DNA from 3 places in the Cellulosimicrobium sp. G4 BAM 1002 genome. Region 2 is predicted to be linked to each of the others. Evidence: predicted binding sites of a transcription regulator. Region 2 holds the regulator's gene; each other region holds the start of a gene.

Region 1 (4,415 bases), 1.6 Mb from region 2:
GCTGGAACATCAGCGCGCGGTTCGACGCGTACCCGGTGTCCTTGCCGCCCCAGAACGGGGAGCTCGCCGAGAGCGACTGCAGGTGCGCGAAGGTCGTGAGCATCGCGCGCTGGATCGGCAGCACCTTGTCGCGGTCCTCGATGCCGACGTGCACGTGCACGCCGTAGATGAGCATCTGCCGGCCCCACCACTGGGTGCGGTCGATGAGCGTGTTGTACCGCTGCTTGTCGGTGACCTTCTGCTGCGCCCAGCGCGCGAACGGGTGCGTGCCCGCGGACATGAGCTCGACGCGCAGCGGGTCCGTCACGGCGCGGATCTCCTCGATCGAGCGCTCGAGGTCGCGCCCCGCCTCCCCGACCGTGCGGCACACGCCGCTGACGACCTCCACCGTGTTGAGCAGCAGCTCCTGCTTGATGGACGGGTGCGAGTCGGTGCCCGGCGGCCGCACGGCGTCGAGCACGGTCTGGGCGACCTGGCGCAGGTCGCCCGAGTCGGCGTCGACGAGAGCGAGCTCCCACTCGAGGCCCACGCTCGAGCGCTCCGAGCGGGCGAACGGGATCGCCGTGCGGCGCGCTCCCGTGCTCACCGAGGGCCTTCCGCGGGCCCCGTCGTGGCAGGGGTCTCGAGCGGCTCGACGACGAGCACCTGCTGGGACCCGCCCACGCGCGTCAGCACGATCGTCGCCGTCGCGTCGCCGGTCAGCGCGAGCTGGCGGCGCAGCTGCTCGGGCGTCACCGCGGTGCCGCGCTTCTTGATCGTCAGGCGCCCGACGCCGCGCTCGCGCAGGTACGCCTTCAGCCGCTTGAGGCCGAACGGCATCGTGTCGAGCACGCGGTAGCCCCGCGCCAGGCCCTCGGCCAGCCCCGACTCGTCGAGGCGGGCCGGGGAGTCCGTCGTCACGTAGGCGATCGTGCGGTCGAGGAGGCGCCCGCCGAGCTCGCGCGCGGCGTGGGCGACCAGTCCGGCGCGGATCACCGCGCCGTCGGGCTCGTAGAGGTACTGCCCGACGCCGCCCACGTCGGGCACGACGTCGTCGTCGCCCGGGCGGTGGGCCAGGCGGCGCGTCGCCGTGCGGGTGTCTCCCGTGCCGTCCGTCGCCGCGCGCGTGGTGAGGACGAGCGCGGAGCGACCGGGGCCGTCGGGGGCGAGCGGGCCGAACCACAGGCCGGCCTCGACGACGTCGCCGTCGACCGACACCCACTCGGTCTCGGCGTCGACGGGCAGGCCGTCGTGCGAGATCCCGGGCCCGACCTTGATGCCGACCGCCGGCACGCGTTCGCGCAGCGCCCAGACCGCGTCGAGCGGCGGTGCGTAGGCCTTCGGGTCGAACACGCGCGAGCCGGAGCGGGTGCGCCGCGCCGGGTCGGCGTAGACGCCGTCGATCCGCTCGCCCTCGAGGTCGAGCGCCAGGCCGTCCCCGTGGCGCACCTCGGCCTCGGGGAAGTGGCGCAGGTTCACGGTCGCGACCGCCGCGGTGAGCTCGTCGACGTCGGTCGCGAGCACCTCGAGCTCGGACGCCGCGAACGCGAGCGCGTCGACCCCGATCCCGCTCGTGAGGTCCGCGACCCGGTGCACGCCCGCGTCGCGGTACCGCTGGGCGTGCAGGCCCGCGACGACGAGCCGCGTCGCCTGCTCGAGGCCCGCCTGGGTGAAGAGCATGCCGTCGGCGAACGCGCCGAGCTTGCCGCGCGCCGCCGCGCGCAGTCGCGACTGGGTCAGCGCCGCGGCTGCGAGGTCGGGGTCGACGCCCTTGGCGCGCAGTCCCGCGGAGAGCACGAGCGCCTGCTGCTCGTCGTACGGCGGGAGCGCGCTGAGCAGCGCCCAGCCCTCGGGGCTGAGCAGCTTCGACAGCGTGGCGGCGTCCATGGCGTCGATCCTTCCACGGACCTGCGGCGTGGTGCGCAGCCAGCGGTCACGGCGTCCGCCGGGGGAGAGTTGGCACTCGCCTTGACCGAGTGCTAACGGCGACCTAGATTTGAGGCGTGCCGCCACCGCTCACGGGCGAGGGCGGCACCACGAGCGATCATGCCGTCCGGCACCCGCGACGACGGCCGGCAGGGAGCGCTCGACCCATCCGTTGCAGTTCTCATAGCGAAAGGGGAGGTCCGACGTGTCGGTCCCCATCAAGCCGCTCGAGGACCGGATCGTCGTGAAGGCCCTCGAGGCCGAGACCACGACCGCATCCGGCCTGGTCATCCCGGACACCGCCAAGGAGAAGCCCCAGGAGGGCGAGGTCCTGGCAGTCGGTCCGGGCCGTGTCGACGACAACGGCAACCGCGTCCCGCTCGACGTGAGCGTCGGCGACAAGGTCATCTACAGCAAGTACGGCGGCACCGAGGTCAAGTACGGCGGCGAGGACTACCTAGTCCTGTCCGCGCGCGACATCCTCGCCGTGGTGGTCGGCTGACGCCGACCGTTCTGCACAGCAGGGCCCCGCGACCTTCGGGTCGCGGGGCCCTGCTGCGTCCGTGGACGGTCGCCCCACCGCCTACGGGTCGTGCGCACGTGCGCCCGGTGCGTCGTCGGACCGGTGCCGTGCCCGTCGGTCTCGGGCGCCGCGGGGCGGGCGTCAGCCCGTGCGGCGCGCGCCACCGGCGAGGATGGCGGCGCGCTCGTCCTCGCTCAGCCCGCCCCACACGCCGTACGGCTCACGCACGCGCAGCGACTGCTCGCGGCACTGCATCATCACGGGGCACGAGTGGCAGATCGCCTTCGCCGCTTCTGCGCGACGTCGGCGGGTCGACCCTCGCTCGCCCTCGGGGTGGAAGAACAGCGTGTCGTCGGCGTCGCGACACGAACCCTGGTACTGCCACTCCCAGAGTTCCATGACGGGTCCGGGAAGCCTCGAGATCTCTGCCATGGCGAACAACCTACAAGCGTTGCAGGAGTTGTTCAAGCCCCTGTGCTGAAACCGTGAACGGGCAGGTCGCCGCACTCGGTGCGACGGACCGCTTCACCGATCGAGGCGCGCCTCGGTCAGGGCTGACGCGATCCAGGCGCGGTGGCGCGTTTGGGTGAGAGGTGAACAAACGTCGCACAAGCCTGGCGCGAAGGGTGCACGACTGTGACCTGGGCGAGGTGGCGGGAGGAGGGTCCGCTCGGCAGAATCGATGCATGACCCCCGTCCGGTCCGCCCCTGACCCCGAGGGAGCCCGACCGAGCATGTCGACCAGCCCTGGCCTCGCCGTCGCCGCCGTCGCGCGCCGGCTCGGCGTCGCGCCCGCGACGCTGCGCACCTGGGACCGCCGCTACGGGCTCGGTCCGTCGCAGCACCGCGCCGGCTCCCACCGCCGCTACACCGACGACGACGTCGCACGCCTGGTCGTCATGCGTCGCCTGACCCTCGACGGCGTCGCGCCCGCCGACGCGGCCCGGGCAGCGCTCGCCGCCGGGGCGGACGAGCTCGACGCCCATCGGGGCGGGGTTGCGCTCGACGAGCTCGACGTCGACGCGAGAGCGACGGACGCCGACGACGAGGCGCCGGCCGAGGACGTCGCGGCGACCGTGCCCGACGCGCCGTCCCGCCCGTTCCTGCGCGCCGTCCCCGGAGGGGAGGCGCGCCGGCCGGGCGTGCCGCGCTCCGTCGGGGTGCGCGAGGTGCCGCGCCCCACGCGCGTGTCCGACGTCGTCGACGCGGCGATCGCCTACGACCAGCGCACGTGCGACCGCCTCCTGCGGATCCCCGCGACCGCCGACCCGGCGGCGTGGTGGTCGGACCTCGTGGAGCCCGCGCTCGGGCGGCTCGCGGAGCGGACCGTGCTGGCCGGGCCGGGCGAGGTCCCCGAGATCGTGCTCGCGAACGCGACGCTCGGCGCCCTGCGCGAGTACACGCAGGCCAGCGAGGACGCGATCGTTGCCGCGGGAGGGCCGCCCCGGAACCACCCGAGCCGGATGCGCCGGATCGTGCTCGTCTTCGCCGCCCCCGACGAGCCCCTGCCGCTCGCGGCGCACGCCCTGGCCGCGTCGCTCGCGTCGCACGGGGCGATGGCACGCATCGTCACCGGCCCCGCCAACGTCCACCGCACCCTCGAGCTCGTGACGATGGTCCGCCCGTCAGCCGTCGCGATGGTCACCACGCAGGCGCGGCCCGACCTCGGGATCGTCCACGCGACGCACGAGGCGAACCCGGACCTGCCCGTGTTCGTCGGCCTGCCCAGCGACGAGGCGGTCGGCGACCTGCCGCTCGCCGCGACCGTCCACCGGGTGCGCAGCTTCCCGGGGCTCCTCCACGAGCTGCTCGCCGTCGTCCGCTGAGGCGGGAATACGCCGGGGGCCCGCGGCGTAGAATCCTGGTGTGACCGCCTCGCCCGTCCCCGGTTCCGCATCCACCTCCGTCTCGGTGCCCGAGCGCGACCCCTTCGGGTTCCTCGGCCTCACCTACGACGACGTCCTGCTGCAGCCCGGCTACTCGGACC
Region 2 (4,415 bases):
CGGGCGACGCCCGGCCCCAGGGAGTTCCCACGAGCACGGAGGTGCCGGTGCCGGTTCGGCTGCTCGACCCGTCCGCACTGCCGCAGCCCGAGGTCTACGCGCAGGTGTCGGTCGCCGAGGGGTCGAGGCCCGGGCGACCTGGCCGCGCAGACCGAGCAGGCCTACGCCGACGTGCACGAGGCGCAGCGCCTGGGCTTCGACCTCGTCCGCCCGATCACGCTGCTGAGGTCACCGCGCTCGGCGAGCCGGACCTCCTCGTGGAGGTCGAGGCCGTCGCAGTCCTCCCCTGAGGTGCCGAGGCCACGGGCAGACGGTGGCGCCGTCGCTCAGGGTGCGGTCACGAAGTCGATGAGCTCCTCCACGCGCCCGAGCAAGGACGGCTCCAGGTCGGCGTAGGTCCGGACGGTGCCGAGGATGCGCTGCCACGCACGACCGACGTCCTCCGCCGACGCGGCGGGCCAGCCGAGCTCGCGCAGGATCCCGCGCTTCCACTCGGTGCCGCGCTCGATCACGGGCCAGCGCTCCAGCCCGACGCGCGCCGGCTTCACGGCCTGCCACACGTCGACGTACGGGTGGCCGAGCACCATGACCGTGCCGGCGGGCACGCTCCGCAGGGCCTCGTCGGCGATCCGCCGCTCCTTGCTGCCGGCGACGAGGTGGTCCACGAGCACGCCGACCCGGCGCTGCGGCGTCGGGCCGAAGTCCGCGAGCGCCGCGGCGAGGTCGTCCACGCCGTGGAGGGGCTCGACGACGACGCCCTCGACACGCAGGTCGTCGCCCCAGACCTTCTCCACCAGCTCGGCGTCGTGCTTGCCCTCGACCCAGATGCGGCTGCCGCGCGCGACGCGTGCCCGCTGCCCGACGACGGCGCGCGAGCCGGACGCGGTGCGCGACGGGGGAGCGGGGGGGCGGGAGGTGACGGGGGCGGTGAGCTCGACCGGGGCGCCGTCGACCCAGAAGCCGGGGCCGAGGGGGAACGTGCGTGTGCGGCCCGCGCGGTCCTCGAGCACGACGACGTGCATGCCGCCGGACTTCTCGACCCGCACGACGGCGCCGACCCACCCGGTCTGCACGTCCTCCACGACGAGCCCGCGCTCGGCGGGCTGCGGACGGGAGACCGGTCGCTGCCGGTGGTGGGCGGGGGCGGGCGTGCCGCCGAGGACGTCGGAGCCGTAGCGGTCGAAGGACACCCCGACACCCTAGGTTCGTCGCGCGGCGCGGACCGGCGCGCGACACGCGGGTACGCGTTCGCGACGAGCGGAGGGCCGAGGACGAGTCGTCGCGGACGCGTAGGATTGGCACTCGAAGGTCGAGAGTGCCGAGACCAGCCCGCCTGCCCGGCGGTGCGGAGCGGTGCACGGGAGGTGGACGTGAGCGAGGAGCGCCGTCTGGAGGTGCTGCGGGCCATCGTCGAGGACTACGTCCTCACGCGGGAGCCCGTGGGTTCGCGCATCCTCACCGAGCGCCACGAGCTCGGGGTCTCGCCCGCGACGATCCGCAACGACATGGCGGCGCTCGAGGACGCGGGGTACATCGCCCAGCCGCACACGTCCGCCGGCCGCGTGCCGACGGACAAGGGCTACCGGCTGTTCGTCGACCGGCTGTCGGGCGTCAAGCCGCTGTCGGCGCCGGAGAAGCGCGCGATCGAGACGTTCCTGTCCGAGGGCGTGGACCTCGACGACGTCATCGCCCGCGCCGGCCGCCTCCTCGCCCAGATCACCGGCCAGGTCGCGGTCGTGCAGTACCCGTCGCTGCGGCGCTCGGGCCTGCGTCACCTCGAGCTCGTGCCCGTGGGCGACGCGCGCCTGCTCGTCGTGATCATCACCGACACCGGGCGGGTCGAGCAGCGCACCTTGGAGGTCGCCGCGGTGCCCGACGAGGGCACGCTCGCCGAGGTGCGCGCGCGCCTCAACGCGGCGGCGGCGGGCAAGCGGCTCGCCGACCTGACGTCGGGGTTCGCGGCGGTGCGCGACGGCTTCCACCCCGACGACGCCCCGCTCGTCGAGGCCGTCGGCGACCTCGTCGCGCAGACGCTCGCGGAGGAGAGCGAGGAGCGGATCGTCCTCGCCGGGACGGCCAACCTCGCGCGCGCGGGCATGCGGTTCGAGCACGCCCTGCGCCCCGTCCTCGAGGCGCTCGAGGAGCAGGTCGTCCTCCTGGGCCTCCTCACGGAGATGGCGGCGGAGTCCGGCGTCAGCGTGCGGATCGGCCACGAGACCCAGCTCGAGGGCCTCTCGGAGACCTCCGTCGTGACGACCGGATACGGTAGCGACGGGGACACGGTCGCGCTGGTCGGCTCGATCGGCCCCACGCGCATGGACTATCCGGGCACGATCGCGGCCGTACGGGCGGTCGCGCGCTACATGTCGCGGGTGCTCGGCACGTGAGCCGCCCCGGCTGCGGACCGGTGCGGCCCGCCGCCCGCGACCCTGCTCCCGAGCTTCGCCCGAGCATCCCCGACCCCGGCCGGCCCGCCGGCCCACGACCGGCACCAGCAGAGAGTGACGTGTGAGCGACTACTACGAGATCCTCGGCCTGACGCGTGACGCCAGCCAGGACCAGATCAAGAAGGCGTACCGCAAGCTCGCGCGCGAGCTGCACCCGGACGTCGCGGGCGAGGAGGCGGGCGACCGCTTCAAGGACGTCGCGCGCGCCTACGAGGTGCTGTCGAACCCGGAGAAGCGCCAGCAGTACGACCTCGGCTTCGACCCGAGCGCGCCCGGAGGCGGGGCCGGCGGCCCGATGGGCGGCGGGTTCGGCTTCCAGGACATCTTCGAGACGTTCTTCGGCGGTGGCCAGGCGCAGCAGGGTCCGATCCCGCGCGCCCGCCGTGGCCAGGACGCGCTCGTGCGCCTCGACATCGACCTCGCGGAGGCGACGTTCGGCGCCCAGCGCGAGCTCCAGGTCGACACGGCCGTGGTGTGCGGGACGTGCGGCGGCACGTGCTGTCGCCCCGGCACGTCGCCGCGCACGTGCGACGTGTGCCACGGCCGCGGCACGGTCCAGCGCGTGGCGCGCTCGTTCCTCGGCCAGGTCATGACGAGCGCCCCGTGCGCCGCGTGCCAGGGGTTCGGCACCGTCATCCCCGAGCCGTGCGCGGAGTGCTCCGGCGAGGGCCGGGTGCGCAGCCGGCGCTCGATCACCGTCAACGTCCCGGCCGGCGTCGACACGGGCACGCGCATCAAGCTCACGTCGCAGGGCGAGGTCGGGCCTGCAGGTGGCCCGGCGGGCGACCTGTACGTCGAGATCCGCGAGCGCAACCACGACACGTTCGTCCGCCGCGGCGACGACCTGCACTGCACCCTCCAGGTGCCGATGACGGCTGCCGCGCTCGGCACCGTGCTCGAGCTCGAGACGCTCGACGGCGCCCAGGAGATCGACCTGCGTCCGGGCACGCAGCCGGGGCAGATCGTCACGCTGAAGAACCTCGGTGTCGGGCACCTGCACGGCAACGGCCGCGGCGACCTCAACGTGCACATCGAGGTCCTGGTGCCGAGAGAGCTGGACGAGGAGCAGGAGCAGCTCCTGCGCTCGCTCGCGGCGCTGCGCGGCGAGGAGCGGCCGGAGCCGCGCCTGTCCGCCGCGCACCCGGGCGTGTTCTCCCGCCTGCGCGACAAGCTCTCCGGGCGCTGAGCGGGGCCCGGGCGTGAGCGCACCCGTCTTTCTCGCCGAGAGCGGCGTGGACACGGTCGTCCCCGGCGACCGCTACGTGCTCGACGGCGCCGAGGGCCGCCACGCGGGCGTCGTGCAGCGCAAGGCACGCGGTGAGCGCGTCGACGTGGTCGACGGCGACGGGCTGCGCCTGCGCTGCGTGGTCGAGGACACCGAGGCGGGCCGGGTGACGCTGCTCGTCCAGGAGGTCGACCGCGAGCCCGCGCCCGGCGTCGTCGTCACGCTCGTCCAGGCGCTCGCCAAGGGCGACCGCGACGAGATGGCGATCGAGGCGGCGACGGAGATCGGGGTCGACGTCGTCGTCCCGTGGCAGGCCGAGCGGTCGGTCGTGGTCTGGCGGGGGGAGCGCGCGGCGAAGTCTCGCGCGCGCTGGCTCGCGACCGTACGCACCGCGACGAAGCAGGCGCGCCGCGCGCGGCTCCCGCTCGTCGAGGTCTCCCTGGACTCGCGCGGTCTCGCGGCGCGTGTCGCCGCCGTCGTCGCGGCGGGCGGCCGCGCCATCGTCCTCCACGAGGAGGCGACGACGGCGCTCGCCGACGTCGACCTGCCCGCGCCCTCCGGGGCCGGTGTGCCGGAGGAGACGTCCGCGCCCGAGGTGCTGGTCGTCGTCGGGCCCGAGGGCGGGATCTCCGACGGCGAGCTCGGGTCCCTGACCGGCGCGGGCGCCGTCGCGGCCCGCCTCGGACCGCACGTCCTGCGCACCTCGACCGCCGGGCCCGTCGCGATCGCGCTGCTCGCGCAGC
Region 3 (4,415 bases), 850 kb from region 2:
CCGCCTCGACCTCGGCGGACGCGCCGGGCTCGAAGCGTCGTGACGTGCCGGACGGGACGTCGAGGCGGAAGCCGTGGGCCGCGGCGCGGTCGAACGCGAGGGCGGAGTTCGCGTCCGGGAGGTGCAGGTGGGAGCCGATCTGCACGGGCCGGTCGCCGGTGTTGATCACGACCAGGGTGACGCGCTCGTCGTCGGTGCGGTCGGCGTTGAGGACGACGGGCACGTCCTCGGCGCCGCTCCTGAGCCGGACCGCGCCCGGACCGCTCGTGCTGATGCCTGCCATGTGCGTCCCGTCCTCGTTCCTGCTGCCGGCCGGGCCGGTCAGGCGATCGGCTGGTGGATGGTGACGAGCTTGCGCCCGTCGGGGAACGTCGCCTCGACCTGGACGTCGGGCAGCATCTCGGCGACCCCGTCCATGACCTCGTCGCGGCGCAGGACCTCACGTCCGGAGACCATGAGCTCCTCGACGCCTGCACCCTCGCGAGCGCGCTCGATCACCCAGGTGGTGAGCAGCGCGACGGTCTCGGGGTAGTTGAGCAGCACGCCGCGCTCACGGCGGTCGCGGGCGACCATGCCCGCGACGGCGAGCAGGAGCTTCTCGGTGTCCGCCGGAGTGAGGTGCATGGCGCAGATCCTGCCGCGCGTTCGTTTCCGGCGTGTATACACGGCGTTATACGCACGTGTACCGCGCCCCGCACGGCCAGATCCCCGTGCCGAACCCGGGCTTGTGTGCCACCCGCGCCTCGCTGTGCGCACGAACCCCGGGTTGGGCGTCCCGGGCGCCGAACCCGGGGTTGACGGCCAGCTGACGCGTCGGGTGACGCGGAATCCCGGGTTCGGCACGGTGTCCGGGCACGACGAAGGCCGCCGACCGGGCGAACCCGGCCGACGGCCCTCGATGTCCTGCGACGTCACCCGGACGAGCCGGGCGGCGGTTCAGCGGTGGATCAGAAGTCCATGCCGCCCATGCCGCCGTCGCCACCCGGCATCGGCGGGTTCTTCTCCGGCTTGTCGGCCACGACGGCCTCGGTCGTGAGGAAGAGCGCCGCGATCGAGGCGGCGTTCTGCAGCGCGGAGCGCGTGACCTTGACCGGGTCGTTCACGCCGGCGGCGAGGAGGTCCTCGTAGACGCCGGTCGCGGCGTTGAGGCCGTGGCCCGACGGGAGGTTGCGCACCTTCTCCGCCACGACGCCGCCCTCGAGGCCCGCGTTGATCGCGATCTGCTTGAGCGGCGCGTCGATCGCGGCACGCACGATCGCGGCACCGGTCGCCTCGTCACCCTCGAGCTCGAGCTTCTCGAACGCCACGGCACCGGCCTGGATGAGCGCGACGCCACCACCGGCGACGATGCCCTCCTCGACGGCAGCCTTCGCGTTGCGCACGGCGTCCTCGATGCGGTGCTTGCGCTCCTTGAGCTCGACCTCGGTCGCCGCGCCCGCCTTGATGACGGCGACGCCGCCCGCGAGCTTGGCGAGGCGCTCCTGGAGCTTCTCGCGGTCGTAGTCGGAGTCCGACTTCTCGATCTCGGAACGGATCTGGTTCACGCGACCCGCGATGAGGTCGGCGTCGCCGGCACCCTCGACGATCGTGGTCTCGTCCTTGGTGACGACGACCTTGCGCGCCTGGCCGAGCAGGTCGAGCGTCGCGCTCTCGAGCTTGAGGCCCACCGTCTCGGTGATGACCTGGCCGCCGGTGAGGATCGCGATGTCCTGGAGCATGGCCTTGCGGCGGTCGCCGAAGCCCGGGGCCTTGACGGCGACGGACTTGAACGTGCCACGGATCTTGTTGAGCACCAGGGTCGCGAGCGCCTCGCCCTCGACGTCCTCGGCGATGATGAGGAGCGAGCGGCCGGCCTTCATGACCTGGTCGAGGACCGGGAGCAGGTCCTTCACGTTCGAGATCTTGGACTCGACGATGAGGACGTACGGGTCCTCGAGCACGGCCTCCTGGCGCTCGGGGTCCGTCTCGAAGTAGCGCGCGAGGAAGCCCTTGTCGAAGCGCATGCCCTCGGTGAGCTCGAGCTCGAGGCCGAACGTGTTCGACTCCTCGACCGTGATGACGCCCTCCTTGCCCACCTTGTCGAGGGCCTCGGCGATGAGCTCGCCGATCGCGGGGTCACCGGCGGAGATGGCAGCCGTGGCGGCGATCTCCTCCTTGGTCTCGATCTCCTTGGCGGCGTTGAGCAGCTGCTCGGTCACCGCGTCGACGGCCTTCTCGATGCCGCGTTTGAGCGCGATCGGGTTCGAGCCGGCGGCGACGTTGCGCAGGCCCTCGCGCACGAGCGCCTGGGCGAGCACGGTGGCGGTCGTGGTGCCGTCACCCGCGACGTCGTCGGTCTTCTTGGCGACCTCCTTGACGAGCTCCGCGCCGATCTTCTCGTACGGGTCCTCGAGCTCGATCTCCTTGGCGATGGAGACGCCGTCGTTCGTGATCGTCGGCGCGCCCCACTTCTTGTCGAGCACGACGTTGCGGCCCTTGGGGCCGAGGGTGACCTTCACGGTGTCGGCGAGGACGTTGAGCCCGCGCTCCATCCCGCGACGGGCCTCCTCGTTGAAGGCGATGATCTTTGCCATGGGGAATGATCCTCCGCTGGTGGCGTGTGGCGGTCGGCCGGCGCCCGCGACGGACGGCCCGCGACGGGCGGCGTTCATGTCACGCCGCCGGGGCGGGCCTCACCTGTCGACCTGGTGTGGTGCTCCGCAGCCACGCTGAGCGGCTGCCGATGCTGGTCACTGCTGTCACTCTCATGGCGAGAGTGCTAACGCCATTATTGGCACTCGCACCCGGCGAGTGCAAGACAGCACCTCCGCCGTCCGGCGCGTATCGCGACGAGCGGAACCGGCACGGTGCTCGCGCCGTGGTCGCGCTCCCCTAGGATGCGCGGTGTGATCCGCGCAACACCGTCGTGGCGCCTCGCAGCAGCCCTGGCCGGCTTCGTGCTGGTCCCCGCCCTCGGCCTCACCGCGGCGACCGCCGTCGCCGCCGCGCCCACGGGCGAGCACATCGACCTCTACCAGGACGGCGTCGCCGTCGCGTCCGGCCCGGACGGACCCGCACTCCTGCGGCTGGCCCCGGGGTCCACCGCCGTCTTCCTCGAGGGGAGCCGGGTCCTCGACCCCGCCACGCTCGACCCCGCGGCGCTCGCCGGAGGCGTCGACCCTGCCGACGGCGAGGCGAACCGCCTCGCACAGGTCGCCGGCCCGCGGCTCGACGCAGCAACGCTCCTCGACGACGGCCGCGCGCACGACGCAGCCGCCGCCTCGCGCGCGTGGCTCGCGGCCGGCGTCGTCCCGGGCGCAGAGGGGCCCTTCGCAGACCTCGGCCAGGCCGCTCTGCTCGACCTGCGGGCCCTGACGCTCGGCAACGGCGCGTCGCTCGCGGCCGCGTCGCCGAAGTGGCGGTACGTCTGGCCGCGCGACGCCTCGTTCGCCGCCGTCGCGTTCGCCCGCACCGGCCACGTCGACGACGCGCGCGCCGTCCTGCGCTTCCTCGCCGACGTGCAGGAGGACGACGGGTCGTTCCAGGCGCGGTACCTACCCGACGGCTCGGGCGTGCCCGACGACCGCGGGCTCCAGTCCGACGGCGTCGGGTGGGTCCTGTGGGCGGCGGACGTCGTGCTGTCCGAGACGCCCGGGGACGAGCGTCGCGAGGTGGCGGAGGAGCTGCGTCCCCTCGTCGACGCCGCGACCGACCACGCACTGTCGCTCGTCGACGACGGCGGTTCGCAGGACTCGCTGCCCCCGGCGTCGAGCGACTACTGGGAGGTCGAGCCCACGTCCCTCACTCTCGGCACCGCCGGGCCGCTGCTCGCCGGGCTCGAGGGCGCGGCCGACGTCTACGGCGCCACCGACCGCTGGTCGCGGTCGGCCGCGGCGGCGCGCGGTGCGGACCGCCTGCGCGCGGCGGTCGAGGACGCGTTCGGGAGCCAGGGCTACCCCCGGCACGTGACGGGCGGCGCCCGTGACGCGTCGACCGCGTTCGTCCTGCCCCCGTTCCAGCCGGAGCCGCTCGCGGGAGCGACCGACGCGTGGCGCGCGTCCGTCACCGAGATGCTGCGGCCCGCGGGCGGGCTTGCGCCCGGCGCCGGGTGGCGCGAGGACGGCATCTCGTGGACGCCGCAGACGACGCTCTACGCGCTCACGGCCGCGACGTCGTCGGACCCGGACGACCGCGCGGACGCCAGGGAGTGGCTGCGCTGGGTCGACGACCACAGGACCGCGTCCGGCGCGATCCCCGAGAAGGTCCTCGCCGACGGGTCACCGGCGGCCGTCGCGCCGCTGTCGTGGAGCTCCGCGCTCGTCGTGCTCGCGCTCGTCGAGCTCGATGCCGGCTCGCCGCGGTAGGACGCGGGTCCGCTCGGGGAGAACCCTGGGCGTCTACCTCGCGGACACCTCGGACGCCGGTGCGAGGCTCGG

Evidence for each region. Region 2 encodes HrcA, which represses chaperone genes, less so after heat shock. Its sites were predicted from a motif close to TTNGCACTCGNNNNNNNCGAGTGCNAA; they were not measured.
Region 1: a site for HrcA is predicted at 1,936-1,962, ahead of groES (co-chaperone GroES). Genes of this name have one in related genera too.
Region 3: a site for HrcA is predicted at 2,736-2,762, ahead of groL (chaperonin GroEL). Genes of this name have one in related genera too.

Annotation. Positions count from the first base shown of each region.
Region 1 covers NZ_CP182109.1:1,327,512-1,331,926, forward strand. The annotation lists gene ACMXGY_RS06040 (glutamate--cysteine ligase) at 1-586, opposite strand, end outside; gene ACMXGY_RS06045 (THUMP-like domain-containing protein) at 583-1,866, opposite strand; gene groES (co-chaperone GroES) at 2,111-2,407, shown strand; gene ACMXGY_RS06055 (WhiB family transcriptional regulator) at 2,570-2,860, opposite strand; gene ACMXGY_RS06060 (MerR family transcriptional regulator) at 3,163-4,254, shown strand; gene guaB (IMP dehydrogenase) at 4,295-4,415, shown strand, end outside.
Region 2 covers NZ_CP182109.1:2,918,173-2,922,587, reverse strand. The annotation lists gene ACMXGY_RS13270 (DUF3097 domain-containing protein) at 327-1,190, opposite strand; gene hrcA (heat-inducible transcriptional repressor HrcA) at 1,371-2,387, shown strand; gene dnaJ (molecular chaperone DnaJ) at 2,509-3,633, shown strand; gene ACMXGY_RS13255 (16S rRNA (uracil(1498)-N(3))-methyltransferase) at 3,647-4,415, shown strand, end outside.
Region 3 covers NZ_CP182109.1:3,765,545-3,769,959, forward strand. The annotation lists gene ureB (urease subunit beta) at 1-283, opposite strand, end outside; gene ACMXGY_RS16740 (urease subunit gamma) at 322-624, opposite strand; gene groL (chaperonin GroEL) at 948-2,573, opposite strand; gene ACMXGY_RS16750 (glycoside hydrolase family 15) at 2,877-4,343, shown strand; gene ACMXGY_RS16755 (phytoene desaturase family protein) at 4,377-4,415, opposite strand, start outside.